Regions from separate parts of the Paenibacillus sp. UMB4589-SE434 genome, predicted to be linked through region 3. Evidence: predicted binding sites of a transcription regulator. Region 3 holds the regulator's gene; each other region holds the start of a gene.
What was found. The regulator Rex, encoded in region 3, represses fermentation and respiration genes when NADH is low (regulators of the CRP and FNR family bind a similar motif). The targets are predictions, from matches to a motif close to TTGTGAAATATTTCACAA.

Region 1: the regulator Rex is predicted to act here: its motif matches at 1,181-1,198, upstream of QP775_RS15975 (cytochrome ubiquinol oxidase subunit I).
Region 2: the regulator Rex is predicted to act here: its motif matches at 3,603-3,620, upstream of QP775_RS11210 (cytochrome ubiquinol oxidase subunit I).

The regions. Positions count from the first base shown of each region.
Region 1 is NZ_JASOYK010000004.1:152,587-157,793, forward strand. Features, by position in the region: gene QP775_RS15975 (cytochrome ubiquinol oxidase subunit I) at 1-1,142, opposite strand, end outside; gene QP775_RS15980 (methyl-accepting chemotaxis protein) at 1,682-2,869, shown strand; gene QP775_RS15985 (PstS family phosphate ABC transporter substrate-binding protein) at 2,991-3,968, shown strand; gene pstC (phosphate ABC transporter permease subunit PstC) at 4,158-5,051, shown strand; gene pstA (phosphate ABC transporter permease PstA) at 5,055-5,207, shown strand, end outside.
Region 2 is NZ_JASOYK010000002.1:213,813-219,019, reverse strand. Features, by position in the region: gene cydD (thiol reductant ABC exporter subunit CydD) at 1-966, opposite strand, end outside; gene cydB (cytochrome d ubiquinol oxidase subunit II) at 966-1,982, opposite strand; gene QP775_RS11210 (cytochrome ubiquinol oxidase subunit I) at 1,979-3,376, opposite strand; gene QP775_RS11205 (response regulator) at 4,054-5,207, opposite strand, start outside.
Region 3 is NZ_JASOYK010000001.1:320,123-325,329, reverse strand. Features, by position in the region: gene QP775_RS01555 (lytic polysaccharide monooxygenase) at 1-1,242, shown strand, start outside; gene QP775_RS01550 (cell wall elongation regulator TseB-like domain-containing protein) at 1,305-1,847, opposite strand; gene QP775_RS01545 (amidohydrolase) at 1,863-3,173, opposite strand; gene QP775_RS01540 (redox-sensing transcriptional repressor Rex) at 3,148-3,822, opposite strand; gene dinG (ATP-dependent DNA helicase DinG) at 3,866-5,207, opposite strand, start outside.

The DNA of each region.
Region 1 (5,207 bases), on a different contig from region 3:
GCGAACATCCAACCTGATTCGATTGCCATAATAGCTAATGGGGCTCCTAATACGACCCCCCAGAGCAGTAATCGGCTGACTGGCTTGCCTGTCTTACGGCTGCGGCGTTGAGCGATTACGTATGCTAGTGAGATGACGGTCAAATAAATCCCGATGAACACCATCATATCAAAGAAATAATGGCTTGCTTTTAGTGGTGGTCGCAGGTGCTCGGGTATTTCATTTAACCCTTTGACAACCGTATCAGGGGTGCCCCCGGCCAATATACTTAATGCAAACGGAATTTTAATCGCAAACTTCACTTCATTTTCGTCAGTTAATATTCCACCCAGTATAAGCTCTGCTTTATCCGAGGTATCAAAATGCCATTCTGCGGCAGCGAGTTTTTCGGGTTGGTACTCATGCAGAAATTTACCAGACAGGTCGCCAATCGCGGCGGATGCAAGGGCAAAGACTAGTGCCGCTGTCATCGTCAGCTTGAGCGCTTTTTTATAATAGACATGCTTGCGGCCGCGAATCATAGCAAAGGCAGCAATAGCACCGAGGCAGAAGGCAGACGTTACATATGCAGTCACAAGAACGTGGCTGACCTTTGTTGGCATTGCTGGATTAAACATTGCGAGCAGCGGTTGGATATTCTCCATTTTGCCATCTACCCAATCAAAGCCTTGCGGTGTGTTCATAAAGGCATTAACAGTCGTAATAAAAAAAGCAGATGCAGATGAGCCGATCGCAACCGGAATCAAGAGGGCGAAATGCACCATCCGGTTTTTGAATCGATCCCATGTGTATAAATAAATGCCGAGGAAAATGGCTTCCACAAAGAAAGCAAATGTTTCTAGAAACAGGGGCAGGGCAATGGCTTGTCCGCCCACACGCATAAAGTTAGGCCATAAGAGGCTTAATTGTAAACCGATAGCTGTGCCCGTCACTACGCCAACGGCTACAGTGACCGTGAAGCCGCGTGCCCAGCGCCGTGCCATTAATAAGTAATACGTATCATTGCGCTTAATGCCAATCCATTCTGCCAAGGCGATCATCAGGGGAACGCCAACGCCAATCGTAGCGTAAATGATGTGTACAAAAAGGGTAAGTCCGGTAAGTATTCGGCTAAAAATAACCGGATCGTAAGCAGCCGTCATCCTGTATCTACTCCTCCATTTTTTTCTCTGTGTCTAAATTGTGAATAACTTCACTTAATCACGCAAACAAATGTCCGTCGTTAGAAGAAACGACGTATGAATGCCAAGAGCATAATGATTCCGACGATAAAGCTCACCGTGATCAATATTTTCTCTTGCTTCTGGATACGCTTTGCATGTTGAGCCGGATCCATAATGCACACCTTCCTTCACTATATTTCTATGCTGCGATCTAATCTGTACGTCTATGATTAATATCACAGCTTTGTATTAGTGTACGTGAAAAGTGTGATGATTTTCACAACAATTGTGAAAAGGGATTGAACAAGCTGTGTCTAAAGTTTGTCACTGGGTGATTATTATAATATTTGTCAGAAATAAGTCATTCTACTATTTTAAATAGAACGTACGATAGATAAAGTTTTTGTCTTGATATTTTACAAACATTTTACAAAAGTAAGCTAACGCTTTTACATTAAGGTGCTACATTAGGACTTAAGACACTTGAATATGCAATCGTAGAGATGGAGTGGTGGGTCTTGACAGTATTGTTAAACCGTTCACAACAGGAAGCAATAAAAGCGGTGGATGCGCATTCGACAGGTTCCACTATGCAGACGAAGTCCTCAACGTTACCGAATGGGACGACAGTGGAACGCAATCGGATGGAATATGAAGGTCTATTACAATGGGCACCTTCTATATTAAGCAGCGCAAACGTAATGGAGGCAGAACAATTATTTAATGCGGATGCAGCATTACGTTGTCTAGTTGTTATCGATGGGGAAAATAGGCCAGTTGGTCTTGTGATGCGCGATCGTTTCTATGAAGTGATGGGCAGAAGATTCTCTCCTGCCCTGCTCTATGATAAGCCCATCTCCAGATTGATGGATAAGGACGGATTGTTTGTAGAATATGGTACCGCTACCTCCGAGCTCTTGGATTTAGTGGCTGCGCGCCCTGAAGAACGAATGTACGACAGCATTGTATTTACGAAGCAGGGGAGATTGGCGGGCGTAATCGGTCCCAAGTCAATAACCGCACTCTCGAAAATCATGCGCGAAAAGCATGCGCAGCAAGAACAATCGACCGTAAAGTCGACCATGGGCTCATTAACTGTCATTCGACAAGAAGCGGAGCATGTACGTGCTTCAGCATCAGAGGGTTTAGAGCATGCGGCTGAAATGATCGAGGAGACACTGAAGGGGAAATCGGTGCTGGATAAAGTGGCAAGTTCCTTTCAGCTTGTTGCCCAGCAGGCAGAGGAACAGAAGAGACAGACGGAAGAGCTAACGGAGCATGCCGCGGCAGTAGCCGATTCTGTCGGTATCATTAGAGGGTGGTCGGATACGTGCCATATGCTGGCGCTTAATGCTTCTATTGAAGCGGCACGCGCAGGAGAACATGGCCGTGGCTTTGAGGTCGTAGCTACGGAAGTCCGCAAGTTGGCTGTACTTACGAAATCGGCGACAGATCAGATTGAAGAGACTCTGCTTCAGATGGGACGCTCACTCTCGGCCACCGTACAAGCAAGCGAAGCTTCTGCAGCTGAGACTCATCATACGGTTGCGGGACTGAAGACGGCGTTGTCACAGTTCGAACGATTGTTCCGTATGATCGCTGATAATAGGGAAAGTCTCGTGCAGGTAGATGATTATGCCAATCGGATGTCGATGAAAGCGAAGGAAGCACAGCATCATTTATCAGCGATGTCTGAAAATGCTTGAATTTTTACATTGCGTTAACATATATGCCAAACAGTCTTAACACTTGGACGATAAACTATGAATTGTAAGCAAACAACAATTACTAGCTATGGTAGTAACAATTCAGAAGGGGTGGATTTACTTGAAGAAGTGGGGAAAACAAATCATGCTCTTGACATTAATTACAGTAATAGCTGTAGTAATGTCCGCATGCGGCAGCAGTGCTAAGAAGGAAGAAGCAGGATCTGGAAACAATGCAGGAGCAGAAAGCGCAGCTCAATTGTCCGGAACGATTGACATAGACGGATCGAGCACAGTGTACCCGATGACGGAGGCTGTAGCGGAGGAGTTCGGCAAGGAGCATAAAGACGTTCGAGTGTCTGTAGGCACAGCAGGTACGGGTGGCGGATTTAAGCGCTTCGCCAAGGGAGAGACGGCAATCAGCAACGCGTCGCGTCCAATTAAAGACAAAGAAGCGGAAGAAGCCAAGAAGAATGGCATTGAGTATTTGGAACTGACAGTGGCTTATGATGGTTTGACCGTTGTTGTGAACAAGGAGAACACATTTGTTGACAAGTTGTCCACGGATGAGTTGAAGAAAATTTACGAACCTAATTCCAAAGTAAAAACATGGGCTGATGTTCGTGCAGGCTGGCCTGCAGAAGAGATCAAAGTGTATTCTCCTGGTGCTGATCATGGTACTTTCGACTATTTCACAGAAGAAATTAACGGTGAGTCCAAAGCGATGCGCAACGATGGTCAAATTACGTTTGCCGCTGATACAAATGCGATTGTACAGGGTGTAACGGGTGACAAAAACTCACTTGGATACTTCGGATTCTCATTCTATGAAGAGAATAAAGCGAACTTGAAGCTGGTTCCGGTTGACAACGGAAAAGCAACGGTAGAACCTAACTTGGAAACGATCAAAGATGGCAGCTATGCTCCATTATCCCGTCCTTTGCTGATCTATGTGAGCAAGAAGCATATGGAGAAGCCAGAAGTCAAAGCTTTTGTTGAATACTACTTAAAGACAGCAGGCAGTGTAGCGGCAGAAGCGGGTTACGTAGCACTTCCGCAGGAAAAATATGATGAGCAGTTGAAGCAACTGGGCCAATAACAAGCGAATCAATCGCTTAGATAGGTCCAATCCCATCAGCATCATACAACAGGTATGGAAATGTGATGTCTCCACGATGCAACCAAATAGGGACATCACATTTTCATTGAGATATTGTTAACAAATTGTAAAAGATGCAAAGTGAGGTTAACCATTATGCAAGTAAACGTTTCGAAGCCGGAAACGAATATGTCCTTTACAAATAAGCAAATGAATGTAGCAGACAAAGTGATGCCCATTCTTTTGTTCCTATGTGCGGGTGTATCTATTTTAACCACGATTGGAATTGTGTACACGCTGTTCTCGGAGACGATCTCATTCTTCAAGAGTGTTCCGATCTTTGATTTTATATTTGGCGGAAAGTGGAGTCCGCTGATCGAACCGAAGGCATTTGGCATCTGGCCGTTGTTAAGCGGTACTTTCTTAATTACGCTGATTGCCATATTGGTAGCTGTACCTATCGGTCTCGCCAGTGCCATTTACCTAAGCGAGTACGCGCCTGAGCGTGTTCGCAAAATCGTCAAGCCTGTACTTGAAGTGCTTGCCGGCGTTCCGACCATCGTTTACGGCTACTTTGCGCTTACGTTTGTTACGCCGCTGTTGAAGTCAATTTTCCCGGATATGAGTGTGTTTAATGGACTCAGTGCAGGATTGGTCGTCGGGATTATGATTATTCCGATGGTATCATCCCTTAGTGAGGATGCGATGTCTGCAGTGCCCAAAAGCTTACGCCACGGTGCATATGCCCTCGGAGCAACGCGCTTTGAAGTGGCATTAAAGATCGTCGTGCCAGCTGCTTTCTCGGGTATCGTATCGTCTGCTGTATTGGCGTTCTCACGTGCAATCGGCGAAACAATGATTGTCTCAGTTGCAGCGGGATCTACCCCGAACTTAACACTTAATCCGCTGGAAAGCATACAGACAATGACGGCTTACATCGTTCAAGTAAGCTTGGGTGATACGCCGCACGGCTCAGTGGAGTATGGAACGATCTTTGCCGTCGGGTTGACGTTGTTCATCATTACATTCTTGTTGAACATCCTGGCTCTGTATGTGGCAAGACGTTTCAGGGAGGAGTATTAATTCATGACGATGTTTCAGGATGCGAACCGCAAGCAAATCAGCAACCGTCGCAAGACCGACCTTGTCCTTCATCTGCTGTTTATTGTTGCGACATCGATCGGTATCGTAGCCTTGATGGCCCTATTAATTAGTATTATGATGGACGGTCTGTCCCGA
Region 2 (5,207 bases), on a different contig from region 3:
GAGTGCTGATGTCATCGCTTCTGTCGAGGCGGCCTCAATCAGCGTCTGAATCGCTTTTCCAGCTTCCTTCCCCTTTAAGGTGGCGTGGTAATCTGCACCCACCATCCGCACTGGAAGGAAATATTCCGGTGCAAGGATCAGCACCAACAACGCAGGCTCTAGTTCCATTGTGCCATTGATTAGGCGCAGTCCAAGGCTCACCGCTACCGATGCTACCGATAGCATCGTAAAGAAGTCAAGCGCAAACGAGGACAGGAATGCAACACGCAAGGTCTTCATGGTTGCCGTTCGATATTTGTCGCTGACGCCTTCAATGGAGCTGCTGTGCGAGCGGCTCAGTCCAAGCATCTTGAGCGTCTCCAGCCCACGAAGTGAATCCACAAAGTGGTTGGACAGCACCCGGTACGATTCCCACTGACGGTCCATCTGCTTCTTCGCGGCCAACCCCATCAGAATCATAAACACGATCAAAATTGGCATCGTTACCGCCAGAATCAGCGCTGCCACTCGATCGAGCCAGAGTATATACACCCATATTAGAACCGGCGTGATCGCCGTGCCCAGCATACGGGGAATAAACAATTCCAGATAAGTTCGGAACTGCGCGACACCATCCAGCACAAGTGTAACCAGATTACCTGTTCCTTCTGTCTTCGCAAGCCGCGGACCAAATTGGAACAGCTTATCCATCAGCTCCTTGCGCAGGTCGCGACCCGTGCGTTCCGCATAACGGTAGGCCAACTTCTGCGACACAAGGGCCGTCACATGCCGGATAATAAAAGCAAACAGGAACACGGCAATAGTGCCCGACTGTTCCTGCAGCGATGATCCGCCAAAGAGGGCGGAGATCGACTCCGCCAGCCCTATAGCCATAAATATGATGGACACACTTTGAATCAAAGTCAGGGCCGCAATCGCGATCATTACCGGTCTTATTCCTTTGAATCCGAGTGTCTTTTTACCCATTAGTATTCCAAGTGCTCCTTCTCATGTACCCGTTTATGAAACACGAAGTAGCTCCAAATTTGATAACCGAGGACGAAAGGCAGCAAGCTCAGTGCTACAATCGTCATCACTTTAAGTGAGTAGGCTCCGGAAGCAGCATTATACACGGTCAAATTAAACGCGCTGTCGATCGAGCTGATCATGACATTTGGGAACATGCCTACAAATACGCCTGATATAGCCAGTGCAATAACAGTGCCTGTCATGGCAAATGCCCAGCCGTCTTTCTTTTTGCTCATGTAGTAGCCAGACAATACAAATGCGATCACACCGAGCACTGCCATGATGGTCAGGATAGTTCCACGTGCTTCAAAAATATCCGTCATCGTGTATGTCATGATAGCAAATGCAACGAACAATACAGCCAGCGGTACAAGCAGCATCTTCGCTTGTTTACGAGCGCGTTCCTGCAAGGTACCAATGGTACGCAAAGTGGCAAACAAGAGGCCATGCACCAAACACAGTACCGTTACCGTCACACCACCAACGACGGTATAAGCATTCACGACATCAAACAGACCTGCGTTCATCTCCATGTTCTTGTCAATTGGCAAGCCCTGCAGCAAGTTCGCAAACACAACGCCGAACAGGAATGGAGGAAGCATACTGCCAAATAAAATGACGATATCCCATGTTTTCTTCCATGTTTCCGTTTCACCTTTGCCGCGGAACTCAAACGCAACACCACGTCCGATGAGCGCAAGCAGAACGACGACGAGCGGTGTATAGAAACCACTGAATAAGGTAGCATACCAGTGTGGAAATGCAGCAAACATTGCACCGCCAGCCGTTATTAACCATACTTCATTAGCATCCCAGAATGGGCCAATCGAGTTGATCAGCACCCGACGTTCCCCATCAGTCTTGGCGAGGAAAGCGGTCGACATACCTACACCAAAGTCGAACCCTTCCAAGAAGAAGAAACCGACAAACAATACTCCGACTAGAACAAACCACAGTTCACTCAGTTCCATTATTGCCGTCCCTCCCTTGCAAATGGATCATTAGCCGCTATCGTATGTGAAGTGTCAGGCTCGTTAGGCCCCTTCTTAATCACTTTCACAAATAAGTAAACTGCTATAATACCTAAAATGCTATATACTGTCGTAAATGTAATCATCGAGAACAAGACTTGACCTGCCGACACGCTTGGCGAGATACTGTCTTCCGTCTTCATCAGACCAAATACTGTCCATGGTTGACGCCCGAACTCCGTCATAACCCAGCCGGAAGTGTTGCCGATAAACGGCAAGGAAATCCCGAACAACATAGCATTCAGATACCATGGCTTCAGCTTATCCAGCTTCTTGCGTGCCATCATGTATACCCCGTACATGCCTAATAGAATCATAAGCGTACCCGCGAGCACCATAATGCGGAAGCTCCAGAACGTCGTTTTTACAGGAGGAATGTAATCCCCAGGACCATACTTTTGCTCGTATTCTGCTTGCAATTCCTTCATCCCGATTACTTCACCTGAGAACTTACTGTAGGATAGGAAGCTGAGTGCGTAAGGCACTTTGAATTCAAACTTGTTTGACTGCTTATCTGTGTTAATAGCAGCAAACACCGTCCACGGCGCAGGATCGTCACTTGTCGTCCACAAGCCTTCCGCAGCAGCCATCTTCATCGGTTGTGTATGCACCAAATATTGTGCTTGCTGGTGACCAAAGATCGCTACTAAGAAGGAAGAAACAAGAGCGACAATAATGCCGATTTTAAAGGATTGCTTGAAAAATTCTGTATCCTGCTTCTTTAACATTTTATAGGCACTAATACCGGTAATCAGGAACGCCCCTGTTGCAAAGGCACCAAATACCGTGTGCGGGAACTCAACTAACAGTTGGCCATTCGTAATTAGAGCCAAGAAATCGTTCATCTCCGCTCGGCCATTCGTAATCTCGAAACCAACTGGACGCTGCATAAAGGAGTTGGCAGCCAAAATCCAGAAAGCCGATAGTGTCGTACCAATGGCTACAAGCCAAATACATACCAAGTGTACCTTTTTCGACAAACGATCCCAACCAAAGATCCATAGTCCGATAAATGTAGACTCCATGAAGAAGGCAGCCAGCGCTTCAATCGCAAGCGGCGCTCCAAACACGTCCCCGACGAATCTTGAATAGTTGGACCAGTTCATACCGAACTGGAATTCTTGAATAATCCCCGTAACGACACCTACTGCAAAGTTAATGAGGAACAACTTACCCCAGAACTTTGCCATCTTCTTGTACTGCTCATCGCCTTTAACGACGTACATCGTCTGCATCATCGCAATGATGAGCGCAAGACCGATCGACACCGGGACGAAGAAGAAGTGAAAGATCGTCGTCGATGCGAACTGGATCCGAGACAGCATGACCATATCCATTCGTTTACCCCTCCAGCATTTCTTTTTCATAAGCTCTGTTGTTAAACTATGTCTTAAGCGACAAAAATCCGTCAGCAGCCTTGCATCTTAACGAAATCTTGCCTGCTGAACATACTAATTATGCTTGGTTCCAGGCACCATTGCCCTTACCCATCATTATTCTGTCAAAAAAGTCACGCTCCGGTTGTGACATAAATCACACGTCAAAGCCCTCTTCATGATGAATTTGAGAACTTTTTCTCAAGCGTCACAGGTTTGTTAAAAACATAAGCGATTTCATGGTGAAAAGGCATAGCAAATTAGTAAATTGCAACTAACCCGCACGAGGGTTGATATCCTCAGCGAGCAATTCAGTGATAAACACATTGTTATCGACAACAAATTTTCAATTATGTACTTGAAAATATAATGAAATATAACACTCACCCTGCGCTGGTAGCGGCTCCGCCGTGTTTAATAAGGATGATTTTTCTACATTTATGTATACAGATTGGATTCGCTCGACCATCTCCCCATGCTGATCTTACCCAAGCAGTGGTCCACGCTTCTGCAAGCGACTCATCATCGACTCCCTCTGCCATTTGCAGCTGTTATTAAATAATAAAGCTGTCCGTGAACGTCACGAACAGCTTTACTTATTGCAGCCCTGCCATAGGCAGGCATGTAGGTTGCTTACCTTATTCCTGCGTACTAGCTACTTCATCTTCAAATATTGTATGTATACGCTGATACCAGCCCTCAGACAACGACTCGCCTAGCTCTCGTTCATATTGGTCTTGGTACTCTTGAACAAAGTGCTTGGCTCTTGTCTTCTCGCCATTCTCCACGTACAATTCCGTCATCAGCGAGGCGTAGTGCTCGTTCCAAGGATCAAGCTTCATGAGCTTGCGGATGCTGGCCAGCGCCTTCCGATACTCGCCCTGCTTTTGATTGAGATCAACCATGTCCTCTAAAAGCCACAAATATCGGTCTCTAATCTCCTCCCGATGCGTCGTCATCCACATTCCGTCCAATCCTTCACACCAATCACCGCGGTAGAGAGATGACATTTCTTCCAGCGCCTTGATATCGGAGGATTCAATTTTTTCATTCATAAACAGTTCCCTATCATGCCAAATATCAGACAGTATAAGCTTGTACATTCGGTCAGTGTAAGTCACATGTATATACGTTTGCAACGATACTTCCACAACGGCACGTCGAATTTGATATACACAAGTGTGTACATAAGCTTTAGCCTTATTAGGATCCGAATTCGGGAATATATCATTAATAATCTGATCAAGACTGGCTGAGCCCTTTAACAGCAAATACGCAAATAGTTCTTCTACTTTTACAGTCCGCCATTTGAGCAAACCAGATGGAGCTTCTATTTTTAAACGGCCGAGACTGAATATGGAAGGGATGGCTTTGGCTTGCTGATTCTCTATGTCCATTGTAATATGGGCGTCAGCCACATTCGGATTAAGCTTATGATGATCTGGCCTCATTTGTCCTAGACGTCTGCTATGGATTCGCTGCAGTGTACGACTCAGGCGCTCTGGTTTGACCGGCTTTAGAATATAGTCAACAGCACTTAACTCAAACGCTTGCAGCGCGTACTGATTATAAGCCGTAACAAACACGACCTCGATCATCGACTTGGCATCTAGCAAACGCTCCGCAAAAGCAAGTCCATTTATTCCTGGCATCTGAATATCCAGTAAGACGATATCCGGTTCATGACGCAATACCCACTCCAGCGCGTGTTCCGCATGAGAGAACAGGACAACCTCTCCTGCCAATACCTCTTCTTTTAACAGGTCTTCCATCTCTCCCAGAGCCGGAAGTT
Region 3 (5,207 bases):
CACGGTTATATAGAGGGGCCTGCCAGCCGAGCCGCTTTATGCAAATTGGGACAGAACACCGATTGCGGTGCCATCATTTATGAGCCACAAAGTTTGGAAGCCCCTAAAGGTTTCCCTAACACTGGCCCTGCGGATGGGAAGATCGCAAGCGCTAACGGCGCATTCCCTAAGCTGGATGAGCAATCTGCTACTCGTTGGACAAAAGTCAACATTAGCGGCGGACAGACTACTTTTAATTGGAAGCTAACAGCTGCGCATGCAACAACGAGTTGGAAATACTACATTACTAAGCCTAATTGGAACCCTAATTCGGCCCTTACTCGCGCTTCCTTTGACCTTACACCATTCTGCTCTGTGAATTATGGCGGTGCGCGTCCTCCATTTACTTACTCCGATACGTGCAACGTACCTACAGATCGTTCGGGATATCATGTCATCTTAGCAGTATGGGAAATCGCGGATACAGGAAATGCGTTCTACAATGTCATTGACGTGAACTTTGGTGGCAACAACCCTACTGATCCCCAAGCTCCAACTGCTCCTGCCGCTCTTAACTCTACCGGCAGCACATCTACCTCTGTATCGTTGGCTTGGAACGCGTCTACCGATAATGTAGGTGTCACAGGATACAACGTCTATAACGGTAGTAATCTTGTTGCTGTTGTGTCAGGATCGACGTTAAATTACACCGTTAACGGACTTACTTCCAACACAGCTTATACATTCTCTGTTAAAGCTGTCGATGCTGCCGGCAATGTATCTGCGGCTAGCAATGCAGTCACTGTCACCACACCACCAGTTCCAGTAGATACTCAAGCACCAACTGTGCCTACTGGCTTACATGTGATGGGCACAACGACGGCTACAAGCATACCGTTAATGTGGAGTGCATCCACAGACAATGTCGGCGTAGCTGGTTATCGTGTATATCAAGGAACAACTTTAGTCGCGACCGTATCGGGCACAACGACTAGTTACGTCGTTACAGGCTTGAGCGCCAGCACTACTTACACGTTTACTGTTCGTGCGTTCGACGCAGCGGGCAATGTGTCCGCAGACAGCAATGCGATTAGCGCCACAACGACCGCAACTCCTACTGTTCCGGCTTGGGCACCTAACACGGCATATACCGTCGGTACAAAAGTTAGCTACAATGGCAATGTGTATGAGTGCCGCCAGCCTCACACCTCTTTAATTGGTTGGGAGCCAAGCAATGTGCCCGCTTTGTGGCAGCTGAAATAGGTTAATTATCCTGACCACGTCGTCCAAAATAATAATACCCTAGGGGCTATGCCCCTAGGGTATTATTGATTAGGCATTGCATATACATCCAGCTTAGCACCAGACTTGAAGTCAAAAAAATGATAGAAATATCGTTTAATGCCATTTTCATCTGGACGTTGTACCTGCGCCTGCCATACAAATGTCTGTTCGCCCTTATCGTTAGCTTTCACACCTGGAATAACACGTACAATATGAATTCCTGCATATTCCGTCTGAAGCAATTCGGTTACTTGAGCCTTTGAGACACCGTCAGCTGCCTTCATCACAGTTACAGGGTCCGTATCTTTAGCACCTACCCATACCATTTGTTCGGCATCGGCTTGATCTTTACCTGTTACGATATAATAAACGGTATCCCATACAGACTTATCTACATGAATAATTTCTTTCAGCGCAATTGCTTTATTCGCCCGCTGAATGATCTCTGCTTCCCTCGCATGCTCAATATCGTTAACCGACATCAAATATCGAACAGTCAGAAATCCCAACAAAACGATTACAAAAGATACGGCTAATATCCACAACCTCATTCGGCTGTGCCGCCTCGCTCGAGTTCTGGCCATCTTCGCCTCCTCCGTCTATCGGCTAAGCAAGCCTTCAAAGCATTGCGAAGCTTCATAGCGAATTTGTTCTTCATCAAGCGTCGTACATGTGCCGTCCTTGACCACTTGTTTTCCGTCAATCCATACATGTTTGACATCTTGGCCTGAAGCTGAATACACCATGTGCGATACAAGATCGGTATGTGGCAGCAAATGAGGCTGGTCAATGTTCACAGCAACAAAATCTGCCTTCATACCCACTTCAAGCAGTCCGACATCTTGCAGTCCGATTGTACGCGCACCATTAATCGTAGCCATACGCATCGCCTCTGCGGCAGGAACAGCCGTTGGATCGCCCGATACCCCTTTATGAATCATTGCTGCCAGTCGCATTTCCTGGAACATATCCAAGTTGTTGTTGCTTGCCGCACCGTCCGTTCCCAGGGATACATTAACTCCAGCGCGTTGAAGATCTACAACTCTTGCAATCCCACTCGCAAGCTTCAAGTTGCTAGCTGGATTATGAGATACACCTACATGATGACGTGCAAGCACTTCAATTTCTTCATCTGTCAAATGAACACCATGAGCTACAAAGGACGGTCGGCTAAAGAAGCCCAATTTCTCGAGATGAGCTACTGGACGCAGGCCATAATCTTTGACGTTCTGCTCTACTTCCGCTCGTGTCTCAGACATATGTGTATGCAGCATCAAATCCATATCGTGCGCTGCCTGTACGAATTTCTCTATAAACGCTGGTGGACACGTATAAGGAGCATGAGGGGCTAGCATTGTCGTAATGCGCCCTTCCGCCTGACCGTTCCAATCTTTCGCGAATTGGACCGCTTCATTCAGCTTCATCTGCTGTACCTCATCACTGCACAAGCCGATTGCACCACGCATCAGTGCTGCACGGATACCCGCCTGCTCGCTTACCTTTGCTACTTCATTCATATGATCGTACATATCAACAAAGGTAGTCGTGCCGCCCTTTAACATTTCCAGAACAGCCAATGCAGTGCCCCAGTATACATCCTGATCCGTAAACTTTCCTTCCATAGGCCACATTTTCTCTTCCAGCCATCTTTGAAGCACCATATCGTCGCCATAACCACGAAGCAGCGTCATGGCAGCATGCCCATGCGTGTTCACAAGACCAGGCATAAAGAACAGCCCGTTCCCATCAATAATTTGCGCATCGGCTTGATGATATTGTTCAGGCAAATCTGCACCAATATGCATGATCCGACCATTTTCAACTACCATATATCCTTTGAGAGTCGAACTAGTCGCATCTGGCTGCAATTGTGCAAATAAGCCATTACGTACGATTAATGTTGTCGTCATGTGTCACCGTGTCCTTTCCTTCTTCATCATCTTGTAAATAATACGCCAGGCTGAACAGATCAGTCGTAAAGTCAGCCGTATGCACACGGATATGCGCTGGAACTTTTAAAATAACAGGTGCAAAGTTCAAAATCGCCTCAACTCCCGCCTGAACGAATTGATCTGCGACTTGCTGTGCTTCCAGTGCGGGTACAGTAATTATCCCAATACGGATACGATTCTCGATCACGGTAGATTGTAATTCTTCCATCGGTTGAACGCGTAGATTGTTAATAGTCGTATTTATTTTGGAAGGCTGCGCATCAAATACGGCTACAATCTTCATGTTATCATTCAAATATACCGTGTAATTACATAAGGCATGTCCTAGCTTACCAGCACCAACCAAACCAACGTGCACTTTCTGATCCAGCTTTAGAATATGCTTGATCTGCTCAATCAAATACGACACGTCATAGCCGATCCCTTTGCGTCCGAAATCTCCGAAATAAGCCAAATCTTTGCGAATCTGAGCCGGATTCAAATCCAGCTTCTGCCCAAGATCCTGCGAGGATACAGTCAGAACCTCACGTTGCTTTAATTCCAACAGATGGCGCAGGTAAATCGGTAGTCGACGAACGACTGCTTCTGATATTTTTAACGTCTTCATCGATAGAGCCCCCTCTCGATAGTTAAATACAGTTGTAGAGTTCTTAGCTGTTATTGTCTATCGTTTCGTTATCTTCTAACCAGGTTTCGATCCGAGGCACTAGTTGATCCGTCGCCATATGTTCCATCTTCGGACCTGGCAGCGAGTATAAGAAATGCTTGCCATAACTTGTCTCAATTACACGCGTATCATAAATGATGACGATTCCTTTATCCCGAGTTGTACGTACCAAACGTCCAAATCCCTGCTTAAATCGAATGACGGCTTGCGGTATAGACAGCTTGCGAAACGGGTTTTGCTTCTGTCTTTTCAGGCGATCCGACTTCGCTTCTACAAGCGGATGATTCGGCGGCTGGAACGGCAATCGAACAATAGCGAGGCAAGTAAGTGCATCACCAGGAATATCTACACCCTCCCAGAAGCTGCTTGTACCCAGCAGCACAGAAGACGTCTGCTCCTGAAATCTTCGAGTCAGCTTACTCCGGTTGCCGCTATCCATCCCTTGTCCCAGCACTTGAATTCCATGCGGCGCTAGCGAATCTTTGAGCTGTTCATAAACATCTTTGAGCATGCGATAAGATGTAAAGAGTACGAGCATGCGGCCGCGGGTTACTTTGGCAATATCCCCTATCGATTGAGCCAGCTTGCTGTTAAATAGCGGGTCACCTGAACCTTTAACAGTAGGAAAATCTCGCGGAATAACAACCAGTGCTTGTTCTCGGTAATTAAATGGAGAAGGTAAAATCACGCTGTGCAGCCTACCATCCCGTGCAGCTTCCTTCAAACCAATCTGTTCTTCCACGAACTGGAACGACTTGTCAACAGATAATGTCGCCGATGTTAAAATAATGCTTTTCTTCGGTTCGAAGAAATAACGATTTAAAGCTTCGCTTACGTCAACTGGCACGCCGTACATCTGCATTGATTTATGACGGTACTGCATGTTGCCTTCCATCCAATAAACAGTATCAGGTTCCGTACCCTTCATAAATTGCCTGAATTCATCTCTGACTTCAGCTAAATCTTTAAATAGCCCTGTAACATCAACAACAACGGCTTGCAGTTCTTCATCATCAACATCTTTCCACTCATTGACCAACTTCTCACCCGTTCGAACGATGTCACTTAAACGTACATGCACATCTTCTTCCAACTCAGTTACACCGCTCCAAGACTCTGGCCGTGATTGTGACTGCAGCCTCAGTACGGATTGCCCTGCTTCCGCCTGACCCGCTTCAGGCGGTGGCATTAGTTGGAACAATGCATCGTTCATCCGATCCCACACTTCTCGTACATCCGCAAGCTGAGTGAGCAGCTTCTCAATGCCCTCAGCCCAAATCATCGCTTTCTCGTTGCCTGATAGACGCAAACGCATCTGTAGAAGA